4 regions of the Arthrobacter sp. YC-RL1 genome follow, and region 1 is predicted to be linked to each of the others. Evidence: riboswitches for the same ligand, from Rfam matches in the RefSeq annotation. Region 1 holds a riboswitch; each other region holds the start of a gene.
What was found. Region 1 has a riboswitch for S-adenosylmethionine ahead of ATC04_RS13555 (bifunctional o-acetylhomoserine/o-acetylserine sulfhydrylase). Riboswitches for the same ligand answer to the same signal wherever they lie in the genome.

Region 1 (7,405 bases):
GCGGACAGGATGCGCGGGCCGATCTTGCGCATGAGCTTGTCCAGCCGGGGACTGTCGCTGCGCGTGAGCGTGTCGGAGAGCCGTTCAAGGCTCATCAGGCCCAGCCAGATCCTGGCTCTGCGGGCCTGCTCGGCATCCGGGGCAATCTGCTCGATCAGGTCCTGCCCATGCCACAAGGAGAGGTAGGCCGTATTCAACGCAGGGTCCCAGGCGCAGGCAAGATCCCAGTCCAGGATTCCGACCAGCTTCCCGTCCACCCAGTGCATGTTGTGGCCAGCGAGATCGCCGTGGACCAAGCTGGTTGGGCTTTGCGCCAGGTAATCCAACTGATCCCACAGGAGCGCGGACGCCGAGCGGAGCTCTTCCGGAAGCGCATCGAAGCATTTCTGCTGGCGCGCCGGCGTCCACGGACCTCGAAATGCAAAGGGCTCGGCCAGTTCATCTTCCAGCGGCTGCAGGTGCACCTCGGCCAGCTCCCGAACCAAGCGGCGAAGTGGCGCAGGGTCTCCGCTATGCGGTTCGTGGGCGCTCCCCGGTACGAATACGGTGGCCACCGAAGATAGCCCGTCGATGGTCAGGATGTCGCTGCAGTCAGTGGGAAGCAGGTAATCCAGCTGCTCGGCAAGGAGCCGGTGGAGCCGGACGCTGCGCGGCATCTGGGCACTGGCTTGGGGTGTACGGGCCATGCGGATGACAGCTTGCTCGTTGGCCAGCAGCACTGTGTGGAACTGTCCGCCCTCGTTGACGACCCCTCCTTCCCAGGGCAGGTCCGGGCGCAGCATCGTGCCCAGGTTCATCTCGGCTTCGGTGGCGGGACGGGACACAGGCAACTCGCTTCGCGGATCAGGGAAAACAGCTTCTTCAGGCTATCGCATGGCGTCCCGATCGCTGGGTGTCCGCACAGCGTGCGCGGTCTATGATCAAAGACGTGAATGCACAGACCAGCACCCAAACCGTGGACCGGCGCACGCTGAAGATCGAGATCGCGCTGGTGATGGCCCTGTGCCTGGGACAGAGCGCGGTGTACTCGATCATCAGCTTCGCCGACAAGGTCACCAAGGCGCCGCTGTCCGAGCAGACGACCTCGATGAACAACCCGCTGAGCACCCGCGAGTACTTCGACCTGGCCTACCAGCTGCTGGACATCGTTTTCGCCCTGGTTCCCGTGCTGCTGGCGCTTTATCTCATGAAGCGCAGCACCGGCACCACCGTGTCGATGATCGGCTTCGACCTGCGCAAACCCGGGCGGGATACGCTGCTGGGCGCCGGCCTGTTCCTGGCCATGGGCCTGGGAACCCTCGGAGTCTACGCTGCGGGCAGGGCTTTGGGCATCACCACGGCGCTGTCCACCGCGAACCTCGGGGACTACTGGTGGAGCGTCCCGGTGCTCATGCTCTCGGCCGCACGCCACGCGGTGCTGGAGGAAGTGATCATGCTCGGCTTCCTGTTCACCTACGTCCGCAAGCTCAAGCTGGGACTGTGGACCACGATCCTAGCCTCGGCGCTGATCCGCGGCAGCTACCACCTCTACCAAGGCATCGGGCCGATGATCGGCAACGTGGTCATGGGTGTGGTGTTCGGCTGGGTCTACCACCGCTACGCCCGGGTCATGCCCTTGGTGATCGCGCACTTCCTGCTCGATGCCATCGGCTTCGTCGGCTACCTGCTGCTCGGACCGGCGATTGGCATCGGCGCGTAGCCTTCCCATAGCCTTCTGACATGGAATTAATCGAACTTTCCGAGGCCTGGGTCGAGCGGGCTGTCGCGCTGTGGGAACACACCGGGCTGACCCGACCGTGGAACGATCCGCACGCCGACGCCCGCAAGGCCCTCGCGGGCCCTGAGTCCACCATCCTGGCGCTCGTCCAGGGGGAGCGGCTGGCCGCCACCGCCATGGCCGGAGATGACGGGCATCGCGGCTGGCTTTACTACGTCGCCGTCGACCCCGACTTGCAGGACCAGGGCTGCGGGTGGCGCATCGTCGAAGCGGCAGCAGAATGGCTGCGCGCCCGGGGAACCGTCAAGGTCCAGCTGATGGTCCGCGCCGGCAATGACTCGGTTACGCAGTTCTACGAAAAACTCGGTTTCGAACGCCTGAACGTCGCAGTGCTGGGCAAACGGCTGGTTCCCTAACCAGCAGGGTATTTGAAGCGGACGTCCAGAAAAAGCGGATAAAGTTACTCCGGTACAAAATATCCGCCAATCTGATGAAAGACTTCCTGATGAGAGAGCATCCGTCAGGAACTCGAAGGGAAGACATGCAGTTCGCCGAACTCTGGAGCAAGTCGCGGGCCTGCCTCGCGCTGATGGCGATGCTGATCTTCACCGAGCTCTTGGCGCTGCTGGTTCCGGTGGAGACCGAACATACCAGCAGGGAAGGCCTGAGCGTCGCCTCCTCCTTCGGCATGCTCTTCTGCGGCGTCGTGCTGGGCACCTACGCCGCATGGGTGGGCGGCCGCTTCGGCATCGCGGCCCTGCGCCGGGTACGCGGACCGCACCGCATCGCGGCAACCGCCCTGCAGCTGCTGGCGCCCCCGCTGGTTGTCGGCGCCAGCGCCTACCTGCTGGGCTACGCGACGGTGATGTACCGGATGGGCGAAGTGTTCGTCCCCGACCCCGGACTATTCCTGCTCTCCATGCTCATGATGCTGGGCCTGTGCCTGGGCGGTTTGGGGCTGGGACTGCTGTTCGCCCCGAAGCTGGCCATCGGGCTGAGCATCGTGTTGTTCTCCGGACTGCAACTGCTTTCCCTGGTGGCCCCTGGCCCCATGCTGAGCAACATGGCAGGGCTTTCAGAGTGCTGCACCCGGGATTCGGCACCGAATCCCATAGTCATCCAGGCAGTCGCCCTGTGCTATCTGGGCTGGTCGATGTTGGGCGTGTTGGCCATCTGCGTCAAGGCGCAGAACATGAACCGAATGGCGCGTCGCGCGCTGGCCGTGGCCGGAGCATTGTCGCTGACAGTGCTCTGGGGCGGCGGGGCGCTGGCGGCGCAGGATGCGGGCGAAGAGCAGCAGCTCAGCCGCACCTCCGAGCTACGCTGCGAAGAACCCGGCGACGGGCACGAGTACTGTTTCTGGCCCGGGGAAGCGGAGCACTGGAACGACTGGAGGTCTAACATCACCGCGGGTGTCGGCCAGTTGGAACAGGCCACAGGAATCCAGCAGCCGCGCATCATCACCAGCAGCAAGGCCCATGCCGAGGCAACCGGCGGTCTGCTGCTGGGCTTCGAGGACCGCTATTCCCCGGAAACCGTCAAGTGGGATCTGGCCATGAAAATGTCGGTCAACCCCACCGAACAATGTTTGGGCAGCCTTGCGGCGAGCCACGGCATTGTTGGCACCTCGAGTGCCGCTACCGAAGCGCAGCGGCACATGTGGGCGCAGTCCAACCTGCTGTACCAATGGTGGACTACAAAGGCAGACCGGGAATTCGTCGACTCAGCCCAGTCTGAGCAGCTCGACGCGCTGAACGCGCTGGACGAGCAGTCCCAAATCAGCTGGGTGAAACGGGCGGCCGCGGGAGTCGAAAACTGCCAGCTGGTGCAGCTACCCGGATCCTAGGGCTGCACCAACCGTCCAATTAACAAGCAAAGGTAGGTGGGGACTCCATTGTCCCCGCCTATCTTGTGCTGTGGTCCCCGATGTTCCTAGAGAACGACCGTGCCCTTGGCGGTATTGAAAGTTACCGACAGGATGCCCGGCGTCCCGTTGGGAGCTTGGTACTTGGTGGTCACCGGTCCGAGATTCACGTTCTCCGGCTGCCCCAGCCATTCAAGCACGCGCTCGCGGGATCCTGCAATGTTGATCTCGCTGATTTCACCGGTAGGCTCCAGCGCGCGCGACGGATGCAGGTCCTCGGTGCCGTCGTCCCAGCGCAGCAGATAGGGCACCTGCGGATCCGCGATCAGGCCCTTGATGCCGATCTGCTGCCAGGTCAGTTCGCGGCCGTCGGGGAACTTGCGGTTCCCGGGAACTGCCTTGCGTTCCAGGCGTTCTTCCGCTCCGCTCAGGTCGTCCAATGACACGCACCAACCCATCCAGCCGCCGCCCAGCTCGGAGCGCGCGCGCACGGCCTGTCCGAAAGGTGCCTTGAGGCTGGCAGGATGGTTCAGTACCTCGACGACCTCAAGGTACTGGTTGTGCTTCAGCGGGAAAATTACATTGCGAGTTCCAAACCGTGGATGCACGCCTCCCTTGACGAATTCCAGGCCCAGGGACTCTGCAATTCTTTCAGCGGTTGGCATCAGCCCATCCGGGCCGCATGCGTACGTAACGTGATCTAGCCTCATCATGTGCCAATCATGACAACAATGTGATCCCAGTCTCTACTTAGGTGATCCTAAGATCTGGACTCTTGTCGAATTCTGTGCAATAAGACGTCGCTCGGACGTGAATATGACCGATTGAGACTCTGGATCCGGCCTCGGGTTGCCAAGATATTCGATTTTCGGGCACACTGGTGGCAGGTCATGAGTCCCAGTAACAAGCCCCGGCTTACTGGGCGGCAACCCTCCAACCGCGGTGGGGTGCCCCGGGTGAAGACCTGGCCCTTGAGCCGCTCGGCGTCAAGGACAAGCGCGGGTTACCCCTCTGGCAGCACCTCGTTGAGGTTCTTCCCGGTGGTGTGTGTTCAGTGGTGTACCCCCATAGTTACAGAACTTTTGGAGGCTGCCATGAGCAACAATTGGTCGTTTGAAACCCGTCAGATCCACGCAGGACAGAGCCCTGACCCGGTTACCGGTGCTCGCTCCCTGCCGATCTTCCAGACCACGTCCTTCGTCTTCCCGAGCGCCGAAAGCGCCGCAGCGCGCTTCGCCCTGCAGGAGCTGGAGCCGATCTACACCCGCATCGGCAACCCGACCACCGAGGCCGTGGAAACGCGCATCGCCGACCTCGAAGGCGGCGTGGGCGCACTGCTGCTGTCCTCTGGCCAGGCGGCAACCACCTTCGCGATCCTGAACATCGCCGAGGCCGGCGACCACCTGGTGGCCAGCCCGAGCCTCTACGGCGGAACCCAGAACCTGCTCAAGCACACGCTGAAGAAGCTGGGCGTCGAGGTCACTTTCGTTTCCGACCCGGACAACCTGCAGGAATGGCGCGACGCCGTCCAGCCGAACACCAAGGCGTTCTTCGGCGAGACCATCTCCAATCCGCGCCAGGATGTGCTGGACATCGAGGGCATTTCCGCGATCGCCCACGAGGTCGGCGTGCCGCTGCTGGTTGACAGCACCCTGGCCACCCCGTACCTGATCCGTCCCATCGAATGGGGTGCGGACATCGTGATCCATTCGGCCACCAAGTTCCTCGGCGGCCACGGCACCGCGATCGCCGGCGTGATCGTGGATTCGGGCAACTTCGACTTCTCCAAGGATCCCGAGCGCTTCCCGAGCTTCAACACCCCGGACGAGTCCTACAACGGCCTGGTCTACGCCCGCGACTTGGGCGTCAACGGCATCCTCGGCGCCAACCTGGCCTACATCCTCAAGGCCCGCGTACAGCTGCTGCGCGACCTGGGTTCGGCCCCGGCGCCGTTCAACGCGTTCTTGATCGCCCAGGGTCTGGAGACCCTGTCCCTGCGCATCGAACGCCATGTGGAGAACGCCTCCGCTGTCGCGAACTGGCTCGAAGCCCGCGCGGATGTGGAAGCTGTGGCCTACGCCGGCTTGGAATCCTCGCCGTGGTTCGAGCGCGGACGCAAGTACAGCCCGAAGGGCGCCGGCTCGGTGCTGGCCTTCGACCTGCCCGGTGGAGTCGAAGCCGGCAAGGCTTTTGTGGACGCATTGCAGCTGCACTCCCATGTGGCGAACCTGGGTGACGTCCGCTCGCTGGTCATCCACCCGGCCTCCACCACCCACGCCCAGCTCTCCGACGCGGAGCGCCTGGCCGCCGGGGTGCGCCCGGGACTGGTGCGCCTGAGCGTCGGGCTGGAGAACATCAACGACATCCTGGCCGACCTCGAGCTTGGGTTCCAGGCGGTCGCAGCCCTTGAGGGCAAGGAACTGCAGGAAACCCGCTAGGCATGGCATCCATTGTGACTACCGAAGACACCATCGGCACCGAAGAGCTCGCCGAAGGGACCCACGGCATTTTGCGCCGTGCGTCCGTGGGCGAGTACTCCTTCGAGTTCGGCGGCTACCTGCCGCAGGTGGCCCTGGCCTACGAAACCTGGGGGGAGCTGAATGCCGAGCGCAGCAACGCAGTGCTGGTGATGCACGCCCTGACCGGAGACGCCCACGTCTCCCGGGGCGATTCGCAGACCGACGGCTGGTGGGAGGACTTCGTCGGCCCCGGCCTGACAGTGGACACCGACCGCTTCTTCGTGGTCTCGGTGAACATGGTCGGCGGTTGCAATGGATCCACCGGCCCCGCATCGCTGGATGAGCAAGGTGTGCCGTGGGGTTCGCGTTTCCCGTTCGTCACCATCAAGGATTCGGTACGGCTGGAGCAAAGGCTGGCTACGCAGCTGGGAATTGAGCGCTGGCATACCGTGCTCGGCGGGTCCATGGGCGGAGCCCGGGCCCTGGAATACGCGGTTGAATTCCCTGAGCAGGTCGCGAACCTGGTGGTCATGGCTTCCACCGGCCAAGCCAGCGCAGAACAGATAGCGTTCGCGCAGGTGCAGACCCAATCCATCCGGCTTGATCCGCATTTCGCCGGGGGAGACTACTACCTGAACCAGGCGCGCCCGGACGAGGGGCTGGGACTGGCCCGCCGGCTGGCCCACCTGACCTACCGTTCCGAGGCGGAGCTGGAGCACCGCTTCGGCCGCAAGGCGCAGGAGGGCGAGGTGCCGGCAGGCCCCTTCGAAGGCAAGCGCGGCCGCTACCAGGTGGAAAGCTACCTGGACCACCAGGCCAGCAAGCTGGTCAACCGCTTCGACGCGAACAGCTACCTGGTGCTGACCGAGGCCTTGATGAGCCACGACGTGGCGCGCGGGCACGGCTCCTATGAGCAGGCGCTGGCTCGGCTGGAGCAGGTCAATGTGCTGGTGGCCGCCGTGAAATCGGACCGCCTGTACTACCCGGAGCAGTCGGTGAAGCTGGCCGCCTCGTTGGCCACACCCAAGCCCGTGCACTACATCGATTCGCCGATCGGCCATGACGGCTTCCTGACGGACGCCGCCCAGCTGGATGGGGTGCTGCGTACCCTGGTCTTCGACGAAGACTGATCCACGCACAAAGCGAAGGCCGCGCCACCAGTTATCGGTGGCGCGGCCTCCGCCGTGTCCGGGGGCTATCGGGCGCTGTCGCCGGCGCCCAGCGAGTCGTTCGGGGCGCTGTCCGCAAAGGGCATCGGGGTGGGGCGCTTGGCGGTGATGCCATCTCCCGAGGACTGGTGGCGCAGCCGGCGCAGTACCCATGGGGCGAGGTGCTCACGGGCCCAGTGCAGGTCCTCGATCCGCG
Region 2 (7,405 bases), 2.4 Mb from region 1:
ACACTGGGAATCCACCTCTTGCATTACCACTCCAGCCCGCTGGCAGTTTTGATCCGGAAGGCCAATCCGGAGTACGGGAAGCCCGAAGCTGCATTGGAGATCCTGTCCCCCGACGAACAGGTGACCGACGCATTCCTCAAGGAATTTCGCAACGGGTTGCGCACCTCGAGCATCTTCAACGGCCAGGTCATCTCGTTCAAGGGTAACGAGTACCAGGAATCGAACGCCGGAGTCGCCTTCCACCGGCGCGAACCCTTCCCGCGCGAACAGCTCGTGCTGCCCGACGGCCTGCGTGAACGCATTGAGGAACAAGTCCTCGGCGTCCGAACCCACCGCGATGTCCTGACTGCGCTCGGTGCGCATCTCAAACGCGGAGTCCTGCTCTTCGGCCCGCCGGGCACCGGGAAAACCCATACCGTCAGGTATCTGTCCTCGGCGGCTGAAGACCACACTGTCATCCTGCTCAACGGCGATTCGTTGGCCTACATCTCCCCAGCCGCCGCCATGGCGCATGCGCTGCAGCCATCGATCGTCGTGCTGGAAGACTGCGACCTGATCGCCGAAGACCGCAGCTTCAGCCACGGCCCCCAGCCGCTGCTTTTCGAAGTCCTCGACGCCATGGACGGCCTGGAACCGGACGCGGACGTCACCTTCCTGCTCACCACGAACCGCGTGGATTCCCTTGAGCGCGCCTTGGTGCAGCGCCCCGGGCGCATCGATCTTGCGGTGGAGATTCCACGCCCTGATCTCGAAGGACGTATTGCCCTGCTGGAACTGTATGCAGCCAAGCTGAAGCCCAGCTCCGACACCGTGCAACAGGTTGCGCACCTTGTCGATGGAACGACTGCCTCGTTCATCAGGGAATTGGTTCGCCGATCCATCCTCAACGCGGCAGTCGCGGGCCAGGCTCCTGGTGACGCCCATCTGCTCGAAGCCGCCGCGGAGCTTATGAGCGATGCGGCCACTCTCACGCGAAACTTCCTCGGGGGAACCAACGATCCGGATCTTGACGAGCCGGAAGAATTCAGCGAAGACGCATCCTTCGGATGGTTCCCCGGGGTGGCAGGGAGCTACGAAGCGCCCAGCGGATTTGAACAAGATCCGGAAGCTGAACAGGACGGCGGCAGCAGGGGGTTGTAGGCCGCGCCTTCCTCCTTGCCGGGGAGGAATATCCCCCTGCTGCGCCAGCGCACCGCATCGTTGCCGCTTGAAGGCGTTCCTGCCGTGGGGCGATTCAGTTGGTGGTCCCTTGATGGAGCGGGTCACCGTAAATAAACTGCTGAAGCGCGGCAGATGGCCGACCGAAGAGCAACCGTTGCGGAAACTCCGCCCATTCTTCCGGTTCCAGCTGCACAACATGCGCCGGGTAGCAGCTGTCCACCAGAACCGCCCCACCCCGCTCATCGCGTTGCAGTTCCTTGTAGAGCTGCCCTGCCCTCGGGTTGGGCGCCAAGATGCCCAGCCGTCTCATCCGATCTTCGAGGCGAAGCAGGTCCTCCGGACTCTTGCAACGCCGACGTGCGTGCGCTGCTGCTTCCCTGATTCCCAAACTGACGGCCCAATACAGTTCAGGTGTGAAGCCTGCGGCGATCCAGCGGAGGATGTAGTTCTGCAGGTGTTCCGGCGTCTCGCTGAGCTTGCCGCTGGCGAATTCCCCGCTGCGGGTTGCCTGCCGGTAAGCCGACTGCTCGACCGGACGTTCTCCGAAAAATGGGTAGTCCATGACCACGCTGTTCCACAGCCGTTCCTGCAGGGTGCCTTCTGGGTGATTGATCGAGAATTCTGGGTTCTGCATTGTTGTTCGCTCCTGCTCAGGGAGCCGGCCGAGCACCTATTGTGCCGGACTGGCCCACCGACTTACCCGGGACTTTTGTCCGGGTCGGTTCTTCCCCTGGGGCACCCCGCTCGATGAGGAGGGTTGCCGTGCGACCAGCCAGGTACTTTGCGTCGCAGCTCTTGAACTTGGAATCCAGCCTAACCCGCAGCTACCGACAGTATGGCCGCGGCGCCGGATACAGCAGATCCGGTGCCCATGCCTTCACAGGTACGGACACCGGATCAGCCATCGACTCTGGTGGACAAGTCCACCTTTGACTGCAGTTCGCTCGGTGCTAGCGGTCGGCCTCGGTGCAGATGCAGAAGCGATTGCCCTGGGCGTCGGTGATGACGGTGAAGGACGGCGCGGCATCGCCGTCGGAGTGGGCGCCAACTTCTTCCAGCTTCGTGAGCACCGGACCGCTTTCCGAATACGGAACCCACACGTCCAAGTGCAGCCGGTTCGTATTGGGAGTGTCGGTTTTCTGGAACCAGATCGCCGGGCCGCGACCGTGGGGATCGGCGATGCTGCCGTCCTCCAGCGACTTGTACCCAAGCCCGGCGGCCCATTGCTCCGCGATCTCCTGGGGCTTGTCGGTGTCGATGGCAATCTCCACTGCGCGGATCAGGTCGACGCGGGGTTTGGCCCCGAGGGCCGCGGCCCGCTCGGAGATCTTGCTGGCCAGCGCAATGTCGCGGGTGGTGATCTGGCCGCCGGCGTCATGGGAGGCGGTTGTCACGAACACGCGGTTGTAGCGCCAGTCCACGTCGGGGTGGTGGTTGTCCATCTCTGCGGCGCTTGCGATATCGCTGAAAAGCTCGATCGCGGCCGCGGAGGTCTTGGTCTCGAAAACCGCGGCAATGGCTCCGGGGATCTGGCGCCACTGCGGCATCCCCTGGAGGTATTCGTTGAGCTGGTCTTGGGCAATTACGTCCTGTGCAGGCATGCGTTTCTCCTTTCTCCGGCAACCTTCCCACCCGAGGGGGCGAAGTTCAATGGACCTGCGCAGACTGCCAGAAACAACGGACGGTTGCGGCGTACTGGATAACTGCTGTGAACATCCGTCTTCCGTGGAGAGCGGCACCGGCCGCGGCTAATCTCGGCAAATATGGGCACAAGGAGTTTTGATGACTAATATTCACAACGCCAAGGTCTCTGATTCAACGTTGGACGATGTCATTGACGAGACTGCTCACCGCACGCGACGCATCGTGAGCCGGATCATCATCCTCATCGTCGCAGCCATCGTCGCGGCCGCGGCGCTTGGAGCGTTCGATGTGGAATCCAGCACCGACCAGTCCGAGGACCGTATGCAAGTCCACGTGCGCCACCCGTTGGTGGCGCGGGCAGGCAATGAGGTCGAGCTGGAAATACTTGTCAGTTCCGACGAACCGCTGCCCGATACCTGTAAGCTGCGCCTCGCCGAGGACTACCTGTTGTTCTTCGAGGACTTGGCGGTCTTCCCGGACCCGGAATCGCAAAGTTCCGACGCGGCCGGTGCGGTGGAATTCGAGGTTGCTCCCCAACCCGGGGCCACGCAAATGCTGGTTCGCATCACAGGCCGGGCCTCTGACCAGTGGGACTTGCGCACCGACGGGAACCTCGAGGTCGAAGTCGGCGCTTCCACCGTCAACGTACCGTTCACCACCTGGAGGGTTCCCTAATGGAAATTGTCATTCGCGCCGCCATCGCCTTCGTGGTCCTGTGGCTGGTGACCCGTGCCGCAGGCCGTTCCACCCTGGGCGAGCTGAGCTCGTTCGAGTTGATCCTGTTCGTCGTCCTCGGGGACCTGGTGCAGCAGGGCATCACCATGGAAGACCGGTCGCTGACCGGGAGCCTATTGGCCGCCCTCACCATGATCGTCCTGGCAGTGGTCCTGTCCTATGCCAATATGCGCTGGCCCAGGATCGGAAAACTCACCCTGGGCCGGCCCATCGTGCTCGTGCGTGACGGCGTGATCGACCGGCGGGCATTGAGCGGGGAACGCATCGGCCTCGACGAGTTGAGCATGCTGGCACGCCAGGCGGGGATCGAGGAATACAGCTCGATCAGGCTCGCCATCCTGGAGTCCAGCGGAAAGGTCTCCTTCTTCACCAAGGAAGCGGAGGCCAAGCCATGAGCGTCAATACCGAAAGCAAGTTGAAGAAGGGCATCACCGGCCCCCTGCTGTACCTGTTCATCCTCGGCGACATCCTGGGAGCCGGCGTGTACGCGCTGGTGGGCGAGGTGGCCGCGGAAGCAGGCGGAGCCATTTGGGCCCCGTTGCTCGTCGCCTTGATCCTGGCGCTGCTCACGGCCACCTCCTATGCGGAGCTGGTCACGAAATATCCCAAGGCAGGCGGTGCGGCCATTTTCGCCGAGCGGGCCTTCAAGAAACCTGTGGTGTCCTTCCTTGTCGGCTTCTCCATGCTGGCGGCCGGCGTCACCAGTGCGGCGGGTTTGAGCATTGCGTTTGCCGGGGATTATCTTTCGGTGTTCTTCGATGCACCCACCATTCCTGTTGCAATAGCATTCCTGGGTTTAGTCGCGCTGCTGAATGCCCGCGGCATCAAGGAATCGGTGCGGGCGAATGTCGGGATGACGGCAATCGAGCTGTCGGGATTGCTGCTGGTGATCGTCGTGGCGGCCATATTCCTGGGCGGCGGCAACGGGGACGCGTCACGTCTGGCCCAGTTCCCCGAAGACACCACGCCGGTTGCCGCGATCTTCGCGGGCTCGCTGTTGGCCTACTACTCTTTTGTCGGATTCGAGGTCTCCGCCAACGTCGCGGAGGAAGTCGTAGACGTGCCGCGGGTCTACCCCCGGGCGCTGTTTGCCGCACTGCTCACCGCCGGAGTGGTCTACTTGGCGCTTGGCGTGCTCACCTCGATCGCCATGGATCCCAAGGAGCTTGCAGGATCTTCCAGCCCCCTGCTGGATGTCGTGCAGGCCACTGGGGTCGGGATCCCCAGCTGGCTGTTCAGCCTGGTAGCCCTGGTGGCGGTGGCCAATGGCGCTTTGCTGACCATGATCATGTCCAGCCGGCTGGCGTTCGGGATGGCGGAGCAGGGACTGCTGCCGCCTGTCCTGGGGCGCGTCCTGCCGCATCGCCGCACCCCGTGGGTGGCGATCATCGGAACCACGGCGATCGCCATGCTATTGACGCTGACCGGTGATCTGGCGACCTTGGCCAAGACCGTCGTGCTGCTGCTGCTCTTCGTGTTCACCAGCACCAATCTTGCCGTCATCGTGCTGCGGCGGGACCGCGTGGAGCACCGGCATTTCCGGGCCCCGATCATCATTCCGTATCTCGCGCTGGCTTCCTGCGCTGTGCTGCTCGTCCAGCAGGATGGCGGGATCTGGCTACGCGGGCTCGCGTTGCTCGCCTTGGGTGCGGTCCTGTATTTCGCAACCCGCTGGATCACCTCCCGGTCTGCGAAGCGCCCCTCCTAGGCCGCGTCGCAGCCACGGGCGGCGGCCTCGCGGAACGTCGAGGAAAGCCGCGGGCCTTGCGGATGGATTGCCATCCGCAAGGCCCGCGGCCGCTTGAGGTCATGTTCAGAGCTGGTCGGGACTTTCACGCTGGTCCGGGAGGTTCACCCGGCGCTCGTCGTCAAGACCGATATCCGCTGCGTCATCGGCTTCGTCGTCGGGCTCGACCGCGCGATCTTCATCCAGCGGCTCGGGAAGCAGCGTTTCCGGGTTCAGCTGCAAGGGGTCAGCGTCGCTTTCATCCAGGATCCGGTCCGGCCCGCGCAACGGATCCTCGGCGTCCAGCGACTGCGGGGCGTCCGAGGAACCTGCGGCGGGCTGGCTGTCGCGGCCGTCGAATGGCTCATCCGCGTCCTCGTCGCGTCGCACCTCGTCGAATTCGGCATTATTCAAGGTCATGTCCTTCTCCTTAATTCTTCGTGGCGGCGGCACCGCCAGGGAGCTGTGCTATCAGTTGTTCACTGCTGAGGATCCGCTGGCGGTAGTGCTCCTCCAGGAACTTCAAGGTCACATCCTCGAAGTCCGGGTCCGCGGAAGCCAGGGCGTCTCGGGCAAGAAACACCGGCAAATTGGCGCTGAAGGCGTCGGTCGCGGTGGCGGCAATGCAGGTTTCCGAGGAGACCCCGGCCAGGATGAGGGAGGCAACCCGGTGCTGCAAGAGCAGCGTCAGCAGCTCCGTGGCCCAGAAGGCGCTGTCGCGCCGCTTGATCAGCTCGATGCTTCCCGCCAGATCCAGCTCTGGAAGAATCCGCGCTTGGCCGGTCCCCTCGAAAAGGTAACCTTGGTCGTCCTCCAGCATCTTCAACGTCCAGGTGGACTTGTCTTTCTTGTGCACGGTGCGCACCGCAATGACCGGCAGCCCGGCCTTGCGCGCCGCGGCGGCGAGCTTGTTGCACGCGGACGCCAGCCGAGCGCGGTGCTGCGCCAAGTCCTCGGTTTCAAAAAATCCCTCCTGCATGTCGATCAGCAACAGCGCCGGGCTTTGAAGGGATCCCGTCGTGTCCATGGCTCAGCTGCGTCCCGAGCAGTGTTCGCAGCAGTACGGCGCTTCTCCCGCATATACGGCATGGCCCAGGATCACGCAGTCGCAGTGCGAGCAACGCTCGGCCACATCATGAATGGCGCACTCGAAGCTGTCATAGATTCCCGACTTGCCTTCGAAGTCCACGCTGATAGGGCGTTGCGCCGGTGCTCCGCAAGTATTGCAGTTCTGCATTGTTCGACTTCCTTCCGCTCGATGGCCTGCGCGCTAAGTTGTGCTGCCTAGTCCTTGTCGTACTGGTCGTCAGTTGAGTTATCCAGCTCCGGATCGGTGCCCTGGATGGGATCGAGATCCAGCTCTGGATCGGTGACAGCCTCTTCTCCGATCCCCAGGTCCTCGGGTGTTTCACCTGCCGGCCAGTTGTTCTCAACTACGTCCTTGTCCGGGTCCTTGATGCGCTCGGCGGCGTGGCTGATGGCATCCTTGGCCTTGTCCAGAAAACCCATGGTGCTGCTCCTTTCGGTTGCCGTCGCCGGTTGGCAACGTCCTCGGTTCTACCGATTATCACTTGGCGCCAACGTGAGTACAGGATTAATCGGGACCTGTCAGGATGCTTGCCACCGGGCCTTTGAGGTCGCTGGGAACGCTTGAGCGCCAGCGGCAATGCAGACAGCGGGGAAAGGGCCCGAATCGTCGTGGGTGCGGTGGCCAGCGGCGTGGAAACGTCCAAGGCCAAGGTCGCGGAGCATGCCCAAGGCAAGCCGATCACCATCGGCGCGGACGATACCCTCGAAGAGCCAACCCGAATTACGCAACAGCATCAGGTTCGCCGCCGGCCCGTGATCGACGGCCACAAGCTCGTGGGAATGCTGTCGCAGGCCGACATCGCCCGGCACGCCGACGAGCACCGCACCGGCGAGATGGTCTCGGAAATTTCCGAGCCCTAACTGCTTGCCGCTCACCCAGCAGGTGGCCGCCTCCTTGCCGGAGGCGGCCATTGCGCATTTCTCCCGGAAAACCTTGCTAGCGCCCGTTGGCGTCCGTTCCACCGCGCCGGTGGTCCAGGCTGCTTGGTCCCTTCACGGCCCGGTACAGTCCGTAAAGGAAAACCAGGACACCCCAGCCCACAACGATCC
Region 3 (7,405 bases), 2.5 Mb from region 1:
GAGGCGCCGATTGCCCAGACGCGCGGCAGCTGCGTGCCGTTGACCGCGAGGTCGCCGATCAGCCGCGCCTTGAACACCCACGGATTGTGGTTGCCGGCGGTGCGGGCGTTGCGCCAGTGGCGGTCGAGGTTCTTGGACACGCTGGTGGCGGAGGCGGCCAGCGCGTCGAAGGCGTGGGTGAGCGCGGTGAGCACCAGCGGGGTCAGCACCACCTGACCCTGGGCGGAGGCGAGCTCGGCCGCGTCGTTGGCGGCCTCGTCCTCCTGGATCGAGCCGCCGGAGTGCAGCGCGATCGCCGACTCGTAGGCGCCCTGCAGGGCGTGGGAGACGCGTTCCACGGTGGCCGCCGCGGCGAAGGCGGCCGCGGAGACCTCGCCGATGACCTGCAGCAGCTGCGGATCCTGCCCGGCGATGTTGGCCGCGGCGTGGCTGAAGGTGCGCTTGCGGGCCGCCAGCTGCGCGGCGAACTCGCGTTCGGCGGCCTTGGCGGAGCCGGCGAGCACCGCCAGCAGCACCTGCTGGTAGAACGCGGTCTGGTACTTGAAGCGGGTGTCGAACTCGATCAGCTCCTCCACCGCCGCGCCGGTGAACGTGGAGGTGCCGGTGCCGGTGGTGCGCTGGCCGAAGCCGTCCCAGTCCTCGGCCAGGGCCACACCCGGCTGGTGGCGGCGGACGGCGGCGATGACGCGGGTTTTGGTGTCGGTGCGCTGCGCGTAGGTGTCCAGCCAGTCGGCGAAGATCGAGCCGGTGGAGTAGTACTTGGCGCCGGTGATGCTGAAGCCGCCGGCCCCGTCCGGGCTGACCTTGGTGATCACCTCGCCCACCTTCACGGCGCCGACCTCGGTCCAGGAGTTGCCGACCAGCTCGCCGGCGGCGAAGCGGGCCAGCCAGGTGTCGCGGCCGGGGCCCGGGGCGGCGACCAGCCGGTCCTCCACGAACGCGAAGTGCGCGCGCAGCGCCTGGGCGATGTTGGAGTCGGCCGCGGCCAGCTCGGTGAGCAGCTCGAACAGTTCGGGCAGGGTGGCGCCGGCTCCGCCGTGGGAGACGGGCACGCGGATCGCGCCGAAGCCGGCGGCGGCGAGGTCGGCGACCTCGCGGTAGGGCAGGGCGCCGGTGCGGTCGCGCTCGGCGGCGCCGTCGGCGATGGCCTGGAAGTGCGGGGCGAAGCGTTCGCGCAGCCCGGCCAGACGGGATGTGGACAGGGCGATCATCTGGTGTTCCAATCGGTGTTGCAGGCAGGGTGGCGTAGGCGTCCAGTGTCTAGGTGTACAGCGAGAGCGGCTGCGATTCGCCGCGCAGGAAGTAGGCGCCGACCTCGATCTTCTTGTAGTCCACCGGGTCGTGCAGCGAGTGCGTGCGCACGTTGCGCCAGAACAGGTCAAGCCCGACGTTGCTCTTGGTGGAGGAGGATCCGGTGACCTCGAAGATGCGGTTGGCGACCTCCACGCCGGCCTCGCTGGCCACGACCTTCAGCTCCGCGATCGCCACCGCCAACTCGGCGCGCTGCGGCTGGCTGACTGCCCCGCCCAGCACCTGATCGAAGCGGCGGCCCAGCTTCTCCGCCAGCGCGGCCACCGCGGCAGTGCGGGCCTTCAGCTCCCCCACGGTGCGCTGGAAGACGACGTCCTGCGAATAGGTTTCGGCCTGCGAGAGGAACCAGGCGTTGGTGCGCCCCAGCAGGATCTGCCGGCCCCGCGCCAGCGCGCCCTCCGCGATGCCCAGGTAGAAGTTCGCGAAGGCCAGCTGGATGCCCGGGGTGAGCAGGGTGGCCACCGGCTCGTCGGTGACCGGGCCCAGCACGTCGGACGGCTCGATGCGCACGTTGCGGTACACCAGCGAGTTCGAGGCGCTCAGCCGCTGGCCCAGATAGTCCCAGTCGTCGACGATGCGCAGTCCTTCGGCCTCGCGCGGGACCACGAAGGCCAGCAGCTCGCCGCTGCCTTCGACCTCCGCGTTGACGACGATGACCTCGCCCACCCCGGAGCCGGTGGAGAAGCGCTTGGCCCCGTTCAGCCGGTAGCCATCGCCCTCGCGGGTCAGCACCAGGTTCGGGTCCACCGGGTTGACCGAGTCGCCCCACAGCCAGCTTCCCTCCACGGTGCGCCGCCACCAGTCGGCCTGCGCCTCTGCCGGGGCGTAGAACGCGATGGAGGACTGGTTGATGTAGTGGTAGGCCAGCAGCTGGGAGATCGACCCGTCGGCGGCGGCCAGGATGCGGATGACCTCGAAGGCGGTCTCGAAGTGCCCGCCGGCGCCGCCGAACTCGGCCGGGACCAGCAGCTCCAGCAGCCCTGCCTCGCGCAGCAGCTTCACCTCGGCGAAGGGCTGCTTGTTGGCGCGGTCGCGGGCCAGCGCGTCGGCGGCCAGGGTGCCGGCAACCTGGCGGGCGACGGCGCGCCAGCGCTCCAGTTCGGCCTCGCTGGCGGTGCCGGTGTACGGGACGCGGGGCAATGCGGTGACGGTCATGATCGGGCTCCTTGGAATTGGACTTCCGAGGGATACCGGGACGCGGCCCGGGCTCCATCGAACCTGGCGTTAGCACTCCCTGCGGATTACAGGCTTGCTGCGGCGTCGCGGAGCCAGGTCTCTCAGCCGCTCTGGATGGTGTGCACCGATTCAAGCACGCCGCCGAAGCCGGAGGGAACCGCCCCGTCACGCGGCGGAACGCACCGCAAAACTGCGTCATATTGGGAGTTTGGAACCCGCGCCGGGCCCAGATCGCGACGGCGCGCGGCAGCATCCAGCCGTCGCACGACGTCATATTGGCGCACGCAGTGCCCGGGCCCGGCGGGCCTTGCGGCTAGCGGGAGAGGAAGCCGAGCAGCAGGTCGTTGACCTCCTTGGCGTGGGTCCACAGCAGCCCGTGCGGGGCGCCATCCACCTCGTGGTACTCGGCGGCGGGCAGCGCCTCGGCGAAGCGCCGGCCGGTGACGTCCACGGGCAGGATCCGGTCGGCGGTGCCGTGCACGATCAGCGCGGGCACGTCGATCTTCGGGATGTCGGCGCGGAAGTCGGTGGTCCAGGTGTACTGGGCCGCGACCGAGGCGTAGGGCGAGGCGGCATAGGCCAGGGCCTTGTTCGCGGCCAGCGCCTCTTCGCTCAGCCGGTTGCCCAGGAAGGTCTCGGTGTTGAAGAAGTTCTCGAAGAAGCTGCTGAAGAACGCGTAGCGGTCGGTTTTGGCGGCCTCGGCCATCGGGTCCAGCGCATCCTGCGGCACACCCTCGGGGTTGTCATCGGTCTGCAGGATGAACGGTTCCAGCGAGCCGAGGAAGGCGGCCTTCGCGACGCGGGCCGAGCCGTAGGTGGAAAGGTAGCGGGCTACCTCGCCGGTGCCCATGGAGAAGCCCACCAGCACTGCGTCCTTCACGTCAAGCGTTTCCAGCAGCGTGTGCAGGTCGGCGGCGAAGGTGTCGTAGTCGTAGCCGACGGCCGCCTTGGAGCTCTTGCCGAAGCCGCGGCGGTCGTAGGTGATGACGCGGTAGCCGGCGCCGAGCAGCGTCGCGGTCTGCAGCTCCCAGGAGGATCCGTCCAGCGGGTAGCCGTGGATCAGCACCACCGGCTGCCCGGAGCCGTGGTCCTCGTAGTACAGCTCGATATCGGTGGTGTTCTCTTCTCCGACTTTCACGGTTGCCATGCTGGCCCTTTCGCCGACGGGGGCGCGGCGGTTGCCGCGCTGCCTCCCACGCTAGGCATCGGTCCTCGACGGTGGCAAGGGTTTTGCGCAAAGCGACAGCGAGCGCTTCAGCGCAGGTAGGTCCGTGCGACGCTGAACGCGGTGCGCTCCAGCAGCTTCAGCGCGTCGGCGGACAGCTCGGCCAAACTCGCCGGGCCCGGAGCGATCGAGTAGGCCGCGAGGATTCCGGCGTCGGCCAAAACCTGGTCTTCCAGGCTGACCGATCCGGCGATCACGATAACGTCTCCCCCGGCGGCCTGCAGTACCCCGGATACCACCTTGCCCTGCAGGGACTGCGAGTCCAGCCGGCCCTCGCCGGTGATGACCAGATCCGCGCCGCCCATGATGCGGTGGGCGTCCAGCACCCGGGCGACCAGCTCCCACCCGGGGACCAGGTCGACCGCGAAGTAGCTGCCCAGGCTGAAGGCCAGGCCTCCGGCGGCGCCCATGCCTTCTCGGTCGCGCAGCACCCGGCCGGTGGCGGTTTCCAGCACATCGGCCAGCCGGCCCAGCCCGGCGTCGAGGGTTGCGACATCCTTCAGGGAAGCACCCTTTTGCGGCCCGAAGATCGCTGCGGCGCCGTTCTCGCCCAATAGCGGGTTGGTGACATCGCAAGCGATCTGCCACACTACCCCGGCGGCGCGCGGATCCAGCCCGCTGACATCGATGCTGTGCAGCTCGTTCAACGGGCCGCCTCCCGATTGCAGCTGGTTGCCGTCGGCGTCGAGGAACTTGGCGCCCAGAGCGGAAAGCAAACCGGTGCCGCCGTCGGTGGTCGCGGAGCCGCCCAGGCAGAGGATGATTTGCTCGGCCCCGAGGTCCAGCGCCTTGGATACCAGCGCGCCGAGCCCGTAGGTGGTGGCCGACAGCGGCTGGCGCGGCGCATCGGCAACCTGCGGCAGGCCGGCTGCTTCGGCTGCTTCGACCACCGCGATCTTCCCGTCGGCAGACAGCCCCAGCCGTGATTGCACCGGTCTGCCTAAGGCATCAGCGGTTTGCACCGGAACCGGTTCGGTGCCCCACGCGTCGATCAGCGCTTCCAGGGTTCCCTCGCCTCCGTCGGCGAAGGGCACCGCGGTCACGGAGATTTCACGGCCCAGGCTGCCGGCACCTGCGAGGAATCCGGTCCTGATGGCTTCGGCGACCTCGCTGGCGCGAGCGCTGCCTTTGAAGGAATCCGGCACCACGGCGATTTGCAACCCAGTGGCCGGCGAAGAGTTCGGTGTTGAGGTCATGCATTAACCCTATGGAGATTCCTCCACAAGTCCTATAGGCCGAAGCCCATACTTCAGCTGCTTCGAATACTGGAATATGTGCATTTCGCCCAGCCGGACCCGGGCGTAGATGGAGTTGAGCAAGGCCATCAGCTCGCCGGGAACCCGCGGGTCGCTGCCGGTGACCTGCTTGATCCGGTCCATTCGTTGGATCAGCGTATTGCGGTGGACCGTGAGCCTTGCGATGGCTTCGGACTGCGTCGAACTGGCGGCCAGCGCCAGCAGCGTGAACGCATGCTCCGCACTGATCTGGGCCGTGCGCCGGGCCAGCGAACGGCAGTACGCTTCCGGTGCTCTGGCCGCCGACAGCGCCATGTCCTCGTTCCAGAGCTCGCGAAGTCCGGCAGCCGGAACCAGCGCGGGCACCGCGCCCAGGGTCCGCAGGTTCTCGGCGTCGACCAGAAGGTCGCTGGGCTGTGTCCGAGGGGGCCCGAGGATCGCGCGGGCAGAAGCAGGATCCTCGATTGGACCGGAGGACAGCACCCATCGGGCATTGTTAATCGTCAATGCTGCTTCGTACTGCTCAGGCCCGTCCTCGTCGAGCAGCAGGCTCAGCGACCATGGCGCGCTCAAGCCCAGCTGCTCGAGCTGCTCAGCCAAGGCTTCGTCGCTCGCGGATCCCGACACAAGTCCGGAGAGCATGTCACTAATCTGGGTGGCGCGCACCGTGCTTCGGACATGCTCCTCGTGCTGGGTAAGCAGCAGCTGCACGGTCAGCGAAATCAGCTGGGCCAGCGACGCAACCTCCTGCGGTGCCCCTGTCACCCCCACGACACCCTGCACGACGCCGTCCGCATAAAGTGGCACGTTGACGCCCGGCAGCTGCCCGGACACCGGGTCGGCCTGGGCGGTGACAATTGTGCGGTTCTCCGACAGGGCCCTGAGCGCGTCCGGATGCGGGTTCCCCAACCGTTTAGGGTCGGACGAAGCGATGATGATCCCGCGCTCGTCCATGATGTTCAGCGGGTAGTCGACGCGCGGGGCGATGGTTTGGACAACACGCAGCGCCACCGTGTGGGTGAGTTTTCCTGTTGCCTTCTGCGCCATGCTTGGTAGTCTACCCACCATCTGACCACGCGTCTTTTGACAACGTGGAGGCTGAGCCAAGCTTCTGCACAGAGTCGGGCAGTAATGTCGTAGACACCTCCTTGAGGTGCGAGTGATGATCGTAAACTCCCGCCGGCTTCAGCCGGCGGGAGTTTTCACTTTCCTGCGTCCCATGGCTGATGCAGACTCTTTGCCTGCGCCGGGCTCGGGCAAAGCCGAGGCATAGCCTTGCTCCCTAAAATGGAAGTTACCTTCCTCAAAGGTGCGAGTGATGATGTAAGTCTGGCTCCGTTGCGCACGGCAACGGAGCCAGTATTTTTAAGAAACCTTCGAGCGCCGCATCACCGATGCGCCGGCATTCTCCAGATGGTGTCCAGGCCCGGCATAGGAACCGGAAGTGCAGTGAAGGTAACTCAAAAGGTGCGAGTGATGATCGAGAACCCTCCAACGAAATGATTTCGGTGGGGGTTTTGAGTTTAACGTCCGGCCAGCTGCGTGGACACCGCAGAAATGCTTAGCTAGCGGCTCGGAATTCCAAAGCTCCGGCACAGGGTGCATTCCTAGAATTGAAGTACCTCATAAAGGTGCGAGTGATGATCATGAAGTTCCCGTTGGATTTCCTCCCAACGGGAACTTTTCTTTAACCGCCCTGGCCTTCGATATGCCAGCCTTTGCACTGTTCGCATGCGTAGGTGCCCAGCTGCTTGCCAGCTACCGTGGAATGCCTCAGCGCGGCCTTGAGCGCGATCGCGTTAGTGCGGTACCGCTGCTTCCCCGCGGCTTCACAGATATTGATGGTGCGTTTGGTGGGATCCTTCAATATGGCCATGGCAGTAATCTAACAGCCAAGCGCAGTGCTGGAACCTGCCGGGCAACTAGAATACATAGGTACGGAATTCGGCGAGCCAAAGAACAGGTCCACCATGGCAACGGCGGCATTGACCCCCTTAGAACGGCAGTCGGTGTGGCGAACCCTCAAGTCTCCCCGATTGCTGAAAACCGAGCTGCTCGCCGGGCTGGTGGTCTCGCTGGCGCTGATTCCGGAGGTCATCGCGTTCACCGTGATCGCCGGGGTGGATCCGCGGGTCGGCATTTTCGCCTCGTTCACCATGTCAGTTGTCATCGCCTTCACTGGCGGACGGCCGGCAATGATTACCGCGGCGGCTGGAGCGGTGGCCTTGGTGGTCGCTCCATTGGTGAGGACCCACGGCGTGGAGTACCTGTTCCCGGCCGTGATCCTGGCCGGAATCATCCAGATCCTGCTGGCCGCGCTGGGCGTGGCCAAGCTGCTGCGGTTCATACCGCGGCAGGTGATGATCGGCTTCGTGAACGGCCTGGCCATCTCGATCTTCCTGGCACAGATGCCCGAGCTGGTCGATGTGCCGTGGGCCGTGTATCCACTGGTGGCAGT
Region 4 (7,405 bases), 710 kb from region 1:
TCATCGACCCGGCCACCGGCAAACCCTATAATTTCACCCCCGAGCTGGTCACCAGCGGGGTCTCGGTCGGAGTCCCGGGAACCCTGGCCACCTGGCAGCGGGCGCTGGACAACTGGGGCACGCAGGACCTGAAGAAGGTGCTGCACCCCGCCATCCAGACCGCGTCCCGCGGGTTCGTGGTGGATACGACCTTCCGCGAGCAGACGCTGGACAACAAGAAACGCTTCGAAGCGTTCCCCGACACCAGCAAGCTCTACCTGCCCGGCGGGGATGCCCCGAAGGTCGGCAGCGTCTTCAAGAACCACGACCTCGCGGCCACCTACCGATTGCTGGCCAAGAACGGACCGAAGGCCTTCTACCAAGGAGAGCTCGCGCAGGAGATCGCTGACACCGTCACCGCGCCGCCCAAGAACGCGGACACCGACCTGCCGGTGCCGGCCGGCTTCATCACCGCAAAGGACCTGGCCGACTACGCCGTGGTGGAGCAGGCGCCGACCAAGGTCGAGTACCGCGGGCTCGAGGTCTTCGGCATGGCCCCGTCCTCCAGCGGCGGCACCACCATCGGCGAATCGCTGAACATCCTGGAGCAGTTCGACCTGTCCTCCATGCAGACCCCGTCCGCGCTGCACCACTACCTGGAAGCCACCGCACTGGCCTATGCCGACCGCGGCAAGTTCGTCGGCGACCCGGCATTCGTGGATGTGCCGACCAGGACCTTGACCAGCCAGCTCTTCGGCGCCGAACGAGCCTGCGCGCTGGATCCGGCGCGTGCCGCCGTCAAGCCGGTGGCTCCCGGGGACGTCGAGAACTTCGACGGGTTGTGCCCGGCGGAAACCGGCGCACCGGTGGACGAGCAGGACACCGAGAACGTGTCCACCACGCACCTGTCGGTGGTGGACCGCTGGGGCAACATGGTTTCCTACACGCTGACCATCGAGCAGACCGGCGGGTCCGGCATGATGGTTCCGGGGCGCGGCTTCCTGCTGAACAACGAGCTGACGGACTTCTCCACGGTGTACAACCCCGAGGATCCGAACCGCATCGACCCGGGCAAGCGCCCGCGTTCCTCGATGTCCCCGACCATCGTGCTGCGCGACGGGCAGCCGGCGCTGGCCATCGGCTCGCCGGGCGGCTCGACCATCATCACCACGGTGCTGCAGACCCTGGTCAACCGCATCGACCTGGGTATGGACATCGGCCAGGCCATCGCCGCCCCGCGCGCCTCGCAGCGCAATACCGCGGCGGTCACGGCCGAACCGGAGTTCATCACCGCCTACGGTTCCGCGCTGGAGGCCTTCGGCCACAAGCTGACCCCTGCCGGGGACTCGTTCACCCCGCAGGCTGAAATCGGCGCGGTGGCGGCCGTGGAGGTCGACTCCCACGGCAAGCTCACCGCGGCCGCCGAACCAGTGCGCCGCGGCGGCGGCTCCGCGATGGTGGTGAAGCCGGCCAAGTAGCCCGGCGGGCGCCGCCCGCTGCGCCGCTCCTGCGCCCCGTCCGGCCTGCGGACGGGGCACAGCGTGCTAAGCCACTGGCTGCCCGCGCAAAAAAGCTTGCGGGATGCTGAACCGGAGCGGGCTCTGTCTCGTTCTCACCTTGTACGGTTTTCCACGCTCCCGCCCTCGGCTCTGCGGGAGGAACCAGGACGAACAAGGAGCACGATCATGGGCAAGGCATTTTCGAAAGCCGCGGTCCTCACCGCAGCCTTGACGTTGGTTCTGGCCGGGTGCTCCGGCCAGAACGGTTCAGCCCAGGACAATCCAGGCCAGGGCAATTCCGGAACCTCGAACTACGGGGTGCCGAATACCGGCAGCAGCCCGGTGCCGAATCTCAAGCAGAACGGAGCGATCCTTGAAATGCGGCAGACCGAGCTGGGCAGCATCGCCACCGACCAGCGGGGCATGAGCATCTACCAGTTCGACGAGGACACGCAGAACTCCGGGGCTTCCTCCTGCACCGGCGGATGCCTCGACTTGTGGCCTCCGGTCCCCTCGGGCCCGGCCTCGCTGAGCGATGCCAAGGGCATCACCGGGAAGCTGGGCACCATCACCGGCGCCGATGGCAAGCCGCAGCTGACGCTGAACGGCTGGCCCATGTACTACTACGTTTCGGACAGCAAACCCGGAGACACCAAGGGCCAGGCGGTCAGCGACGTGTGGTGGGTCGTGGACAGCGCCGGCGTGCCGATCCACTGACCTGTGGCGCAGCACAACCGCTGGTTAACTGCCGACCGGCCCCGCCGCCCTTGACTGGGCTGCGGGGCCGGTAGGCCGTGCGGTAGTTCCGGGATCAGACCTGGGCGGCCAAGCGGTTGGAGACCTTGAAGGACGCCGCGCGGTGGGTGTCCTTGACGTGGTCGCCTGCGCCGAACAGCTTGTTGCGCAGCGAGCCGTCGGCGTACTCGGTCTTGTACGCGCCGCGGGCCTGCAGCTCGGGAACCACGTACTCGACGATGTCCTCGAAGGTGCCCGGGGTGATGGCGTAGGCCAGGTTGAAGCCGTCGACGTCGGTGTAGTTGACCCAGTCGATGAGCTTTTCGGCGACCTCGGCGCCGGAGCCCACGGTGATCGGGCCGAAGCCGCCCACGCCAACCCATTCGGCCAGCTGGCGCACGGTCCACGGGTTGCCCTCGTCGCCGCTGGCCTTCTGGAAGGTGGCCACGGAAGACTGGATGGCGTTGGACTTCACGTCGGCGCCGATGACCTCGTCCGGGTTGAAGGTGGACAAATCGATGCCCATCCAGCCGGAGATCAGCACCATGGCGCCCTCGATGTCCGCATAGGACTTGTAGTCCTCGTACTTGGCCTGGGCTGCTGCCGAATCCTCGGCGGTGATGATGGTCTGCATCGCGAAGATCTTGATGTCGTAGCGGCCGCGGCCCGCGGCCTCGGCATGGTCGCGGATCTTGGTGACGGTGTCCTTGAGCATTTCGCGGGTCGGGCTGGTCACGAAAACCGCCTCCGCGTTCTGCGCGGCGAACTTCAGGCCGCGCGGCGAGGTGCCTGCCTGGTAGATGACCGGGGTGCGCTGGGTGCTCGGCTCGGTGATGGCGATGCCCGGAACCTTGAAGTACTTGCCATCGTGGTTGATCGGGTGCACCTTGGCCGGGTCGGTGTAGACGCCGGTTTCCTTGTCGGCCTGCACCGCGTCGTCTTCCCAGGAGCCTTCAAGCAGCTTGTAGACGACCTCGAGGTATTCGTCCGCATGGTCGTAGCGCTCATCGTGCTCCATCTGGTCTTCCTGGCCCATGTTGCGGGCGGCCGAAGGCAGGTAGCCGGTGACCACGTTCCAGCCCACGCGGCCGTTGGTCAGGTGGTCGAGGGTGGCCAGGCGGCGGGCGAAGGGATACGGGTGCTCGTAGGCGGTGCCGGCGGTGACGCCGAAGCCGAGGTTCTCGGTCACCGCGGCCATGGCGGAGACCAGCAGGAACGGGTCGTTGACCGGGGCCTGGGCGCCGGTGCGCAGCGGGGACTCGTTGGTGCCGTTGTACACGTCGTAGGTGCCCAGCACGTCGGCGATGAACAGACCGTCGAACTTGCCCTTTTCCAGCACCTTGGCCAGGTGGGTCCAGTAGCCGATGGTCTTGTAGTCGGCGGCCTTGTCCTTCGGGTGGCGCCACAGGCCCGGGGACTGGTGGGCGACGCAGTTCATGTCGAAGGCGTTGAAGAGGATTTCCCGCTTCGCGTTATGTGGCTGGTTCTCGCTCATGGATGTGCCCCTTGTTCGTGGTTGAGAAGTGGAAGTCTGGTGGGTGCGCGGCGCGGCGGCCGCTAGCCGGCGTGGTGCCCGGTGGGTGCGGCGAGGTCGCCGGTGACCGAGAGGCGCTGGGGCTGGACCCCGTTGATCTCGTAGTCCCCCACGATGCGCGCCTTGTAGATGGCAGGGTTGTGGGTGGCGATGGTGCGCGCGTTGCGCCAATGCCGGTCCATGTTGCAGCTGCTGCGGGTGGACGAGGCGCCCAGCCCGTCGAAGAGCTTGCTGGTGGCGCTGATGACCAGCGGCTGCACGATGGTCTGCGCCCGGTTGGCGGCCAGCTCGCAGACCGCAAATCGCTCCTCCGCGTTCAGCTGCGCGTCCTGCAGCGCGGCTTCGACCTCCAGCACCGCTCCGATGACCACCGAGTCCGCGGCGAAGACCTCCGCGGAGACCTCCCCCACCAGCTGCAGCACCTGCGGTTCGCGGTGCACCGGGACGCCGGTGCCGGTGGTGAAGCTGCGGGTGCGCGCCTGCACCGAGCTGCGCATGTCGTTCAGCGCCGCGCGGCCGATGCCTGCCTGCACCGCCATGAGCACCAGCTGGAAGATCGAGGCCTCGGGGTCGTTGGGATCCTCCGGCATGAAGCTGTCCACCGGCACCTGGTGGAACTCGGTGGTCCCGGTACCGGTCAGCCCCTGGCCGAAGCCGTCCCAGTCGTCCAGGATCTTCACGCCGCTGTGCTGGGTAGAGACCACGGCGATCTGGCGTCCCGGGCGCTCCGGATGGGCCACCGCGACGGTGGTCCAGTCCGCGAAGATGGTGCCGGTGCAGTAGTACTTCTCGCCATTGACCACCCAGCGGCCGTCGACCTGGCTGGACTTGGTATTCAGCGTGCCCAGCGCGTTGCCGCCGTTTTCGGTGTAGGCGTTGCCGACGATCTGCCCGGCCGCGATGCGGGCGAACCACTTGGCCTTCAGCTGCTCGTCCTGCAGGCGCAGCACGTCCTCGACGAAGGCAATGTGCGCGCGCCAGAGCTGGCCGATATGGGAATCGGCCTCGGAAAGCTCGATCAGCAGGCGGAAGACGTCGCTGAGCCGGGCGCCGTGGCCGCCGTCGGCGACCGGCAGGCGCAACGCCCCGAAGCGGTCGCGGTTCAGCAGGCCCACCTGTTCGAAGGGCAGGATGCGATTGCGGTCGCGCTCCTTGGCGCCGGCGGCGATCTGGGCGAACACCGGACGGAAAATCGCTGCAAGGCGCTCGTAGTCTTCGTCGGCCCCCGGCCCCGGAGTCATCTTGAGCAGCTGGCGGGTCGGACGGTCTTCGGTGAACTCGTCGAGCTCCAGCGCATTGCCGGCCCCCGGGGTGCTCAGCGTGTTGAAGTCCACCTCAAAATCGTTTTGGGGTGCGCCAAAAGACATAAAAAGTCCTCGATTCTTTCCATCGATCCTGGCGGTAGCACCGTCCCTGTCATGGGTGGTTGCTGCGGCGTCGTGGAGCCAGATCTCTCAGCCGCTCTGGATGGGTCGTAATCATTTGTAGCCGTAACAATCGGGCGGCTCCAAGCCCCGTAGTCATATTTCGTCGCTGAAAACGCACGGGTTGCAGAGGCTCGCGAGTGCCGATTGCCGCGAACCGCCGAAGATGACCCAAGGAAGAGGGGCAAAGATCGATCAAACCAACGTTCAATGAAATAAATAACGAAATATCCCACATATTACGCGTTCAGATCGAATATTTTTCATGTTACGCAGGATTTGCAATGGAATCGTTCGAATGCATGTAATGGATGCGTAACCATCCCGAGCGGCCGAGAGATCTGGCTCTATGACGCCGCAGCAACCACCGTTGAATTCCCGGAATTCACGGCCGGTGCTACCGCCAGGACCGATGGAGATGATCATGGCTACTGCCTTTGCCCTGCCTCAGACCGAGGTTGCAACCAGCGCATCCAGCGCGCTGTCCGTGGACTTCCACAATGTCTCGCGCACCTTCACCACCAAGAAGGAGCAGCGCACCGTCCTCGCAGACGTCAACCTCCACATCGAAGCAGGACAGGTGGTGGCGATCCTCGGAGCCAGCGGCTGCGGTAAGTCGACGCTGCTTCGCTCGGTGTCCGGCTTGGACCATCCCACGGGTGGCGCCGTCTTCACCGGCACCCGGGAAGTCAACGACATCAACGAGCTGTGCGCGGTGGCCTTCCAGGAGCCACGGCTGCTGCCATGGCGTTCGGTGCGCGAGAACATCGCACTCGGACTGGCTCCGGGGACCAGCAAGCCGGCCGGCATTGAACTCATCAACCAGCTGCTGGAGCTGACCGGGTTGACCCACGCGGCCGATCTGCGGCCACGCGAAATTTCCGGCGGCATGGCACAGCGCGTATCGCTCGCCCGAGCACTGGCCCGCCGCCCCGGCGTGCTGCTGCTCGATGAACCATTCGGCGCACTGGATGCACTGACCCGCCTGAAAATGCAGGACCTGCTCCTGTCCATCCATGCGTCGTTCCCGACCACCGTCCTGATGGTGACCCACGACGTCGACGAGGCGCTGACCCTGGCAGATCGGGTGATCGTCCTGGGGCGTGCCAATGGCCAGCAGTCAGCGACGGTCATCGAGGACCTCCGGCTGTCCGCGGCGCACCCGCGTAGCCACAGCGACGCACTGTTCGTCACCAACCGCGCCCACCTGCTGGGACTGCTAGGCGTCGACACCGCAAACCACTAATACCGGTTTCGCCACCGGCATCTCGACTTTCTTCTACGGCTGCATCCACGCAGCCGCTGCACTCGCACGCACAAATCAAGGAATTTCCATGCTCGCACACCGTTTCACCCGTCGTACCGCACTGTCCATCGCCGCCTTGGCCGTCGGCGCCGTAGCCCTCTCCGGCTGCGCCGGAGAGAACGCCTCGGCAGCCGGCGACGGCAAGACCCTGTCCATCGACTACGCCACCTACAACCCGCTGAGCCTGGTGCTCAAGGAAAAGGGTTGGCTGGATGCGGCAGCCAAGGAACAGGGTGTCACCGTCGAGTGGATCCAATCCGCCGGATCGAACAAGGCAAATGAAGCGCTGCGCGCCGACGCGGTGCAGGTCGGTTCCACCGCTGGCTCCGCCGCACTGCTGGCCCGCTCCAACGGCTCGCCGATCAAGACCATTTCGCTCTACTCGCAGCCTGAATGGGCGGCGCTGGTGGTCAACAAGGACTCGAAGATCACCACCCCGGCAGATCTGAAGGGCAAGTCGGTCGCCGCTACCAAGGGCACTGATCCGTACTTCTTCCTGCTGCAGACCCTTGAGGAGGCCGGTCTGAGCGAAAAGGACATCACCCTGCAGAACGTCCAGCACGCCGATGGGCGCACCGCGTTGGCCAACGGCTCGGTCGACGCATGGTCCGGTCTCGACCCGATCATGGCCGCCGCCGAACAGGACGGCGCCAAGCTGTTCCACCGCAACCTGGACTACAACACCTACGGCGCACTGAATGCCCGCGCGGACTTCATCGAGGAAAGCCCGGAGCTGGCCCAGCTGGTGGTCGACTCGTACGAGAAGGCCCGCGAATGGGCCGTTGCGAATCCGGACGAAACCGCGGACATCCTGGCCGAGGTCGCAGGACTGGAGTCCGAAGTCGCCCAGACGGTGATCAACGAACGCTCGAACCTGGACGTGGACACCGTTCCCGGCGAATCCTTCACCAAGGTGCTCGGCAACATC

Region 2: it holds a riboswitch for S-adenosylmethionine, as region 1 does, so the genes downstream of both, ATC04_RS02455 (hypothetical protein) here and ATC04_RS13555 (bifunctional o-acetylhomoserine/o-acetylserine sulfhydrylase) in region 1, are expected to answer to the same signal.
Region 3: it holds a riboswitch for S-adenosylmethionine, as region 1 does, so the genes downstream of both, ATC04_RS01825 (acyl-CoA dehydrogenase family protein) here and ATC04_RS13555 (bifunctional o-acetylhomoserine/o-acetylserine sulfhydrylase) in region 1, are expected to answer to the same signal.
Region 4: it holds a riboswitch for S-adenosylmethionine, as region 1 does, so the genes downstream of both, ATC04_RS16720 (ABC transporter ATP-binding protein) here and ATC04_RS13555 (bifunctional o-acetylhomoserine/o-acetylserine sulfhydrylase) in region 1, are expected to answer to the same signal.

Annotation. Positions count from the first base shown of each region.
Region 1 covers NZ_CP013297.1:2,922,004-2,929,408, reverse strand. The annotation lists gene ATC04_RS13580 (aminoglycoside phosphotransferase family protein) at 1-824, opposite strand, end outside; gene ATC04_RS13575 (type II CAAX endopeptidase family protein) at 917-1,699, shown strand; gene ATC04_RS13570 (GNAT family acetyltransferase) at 1,720-2,133, shown strand; gene ATC04_RS13565 (hypothetical protein) at 2,259-3,563, shown strand; gene ATC04_RS13560 (VOC family protein) at 3,650-4,294, opposite strand; SAM riboswitch class IV at 4,468-4,586, shown strand; gene ATC04_RS13555 (bifunctional o-acetylhomoserine/o-acetylserine sulfhydrylase) at 4,676-6,019, shown strand; gene ATC04_RS13550 (homoserine O-acetyltransferase) at 6,022-7,170, shown strand; gene ATC04_RS13545 (SGNH/GDSL hydrolase family protein) at 7,236-7,405, opposite strand, start outside.
Region 2 covers NZ_CP013297.1:531,723-539,127, reverse strand. The annotation lists gene ATC04_RS02460 (ATP-binding protein) at 1-1,140, shown strand, start outside; gene ATC04_RS02455 (hypothetical protein) at 1,235-1,795, opposite strand; SAM riboswitch class IV at 1,849-1,962, opposite strand; gene ATC04_RS02450 (4a-hydroxytetrahydrobiopterin dehydratase) at 2,112-2,762, opposite strand; gene ATC04_RS02445 (hypothetical protein) at 2,944-3,480, shown strand; gene ATC04_RS02440 (YetF domain-containing protein) at 3,480-3,935, shown strand; gene ATC04_RS02435 (APC family permease) at 3,932-5,248, shown strand; gene ATC04_RS02430 (hypothetical protein) at 5,354-5,686, opposite strand; gene ATC04_RS02425 (cysteine hydrolase) at 5,697-6,293, opposite strand; gene ATC04_RS02420 (hypothetical protein) at 6,551-6,775, opposite strand; gene ATC04_RS02415 (CBS domain-containing protein) at 6,917-7,216, shown strand; gene ATC04_RS02410 (hypothetical protein) at 7,293-7,405, opposite strand, start outside.
Region 3 covers NZ_CP013297.1:396,156-403,560, reverse strand. The annotation lists gene ATC04_RS01830 (acyl-CoA dehydrogenase family protein) at 1-1,211, opposite strand, end outside; gene ATC04_RS01825 (acyl-CoA dehydrogenase family protein) at 1,261-2,466, opposite strand; SAM riboswitch class I at 2,518-2,608, opposite strand; gene ATC04_RS01820 (alpha/beta hydrolase) at 2,801-3,634, opposite strand; gene ATC04_RS01815 (glycerate kinase) at 3,742-4,908, opposite strand; gene ATC04_RS01810 (sugar diacid recognition domain-containing protein) at 4,918-5,994, opposite strand; gene ATC04_RS01805 (hypothetical protein) at 6,635-6,823, opposite strand; gene ATC04_RS01800 (SulP family inorganic anion transporter) at 6,918-7,405, shown strand, end outside.
Region 4 covers NZ_CP013297.1:3,628,728-3,636,132, forward strand. The annotation lists gene ggt (gamma-glutamyltransferase) at 1-1,457, shown strand, start outside; gene ATC04_RS16705 (hypothetical protein) at 1,665-2,195, shown strand; gene ATC04_RS16710 (LLM class flavin-dependent oxidoreductase) at 2,290-3,708, opposite strand; gene ATC04_RS16715 (acyl-CoA dehydrogenase family protein) at 3,771-5,081, opposite strand; SAM riboswitch class I at 5,131-5,221, opposite strand; SAM riboswitch class I at 5,488-5,590, shown strand; gene ATC04_RS16720 (ABC transporter ATP-binding protein) at 5,596-6,417, shown strand; gene ATC04_RS16725 (aliphatic sulfonate ABC transporter substrate-binding protein) at 6,506-7,405, shown strand, end outside.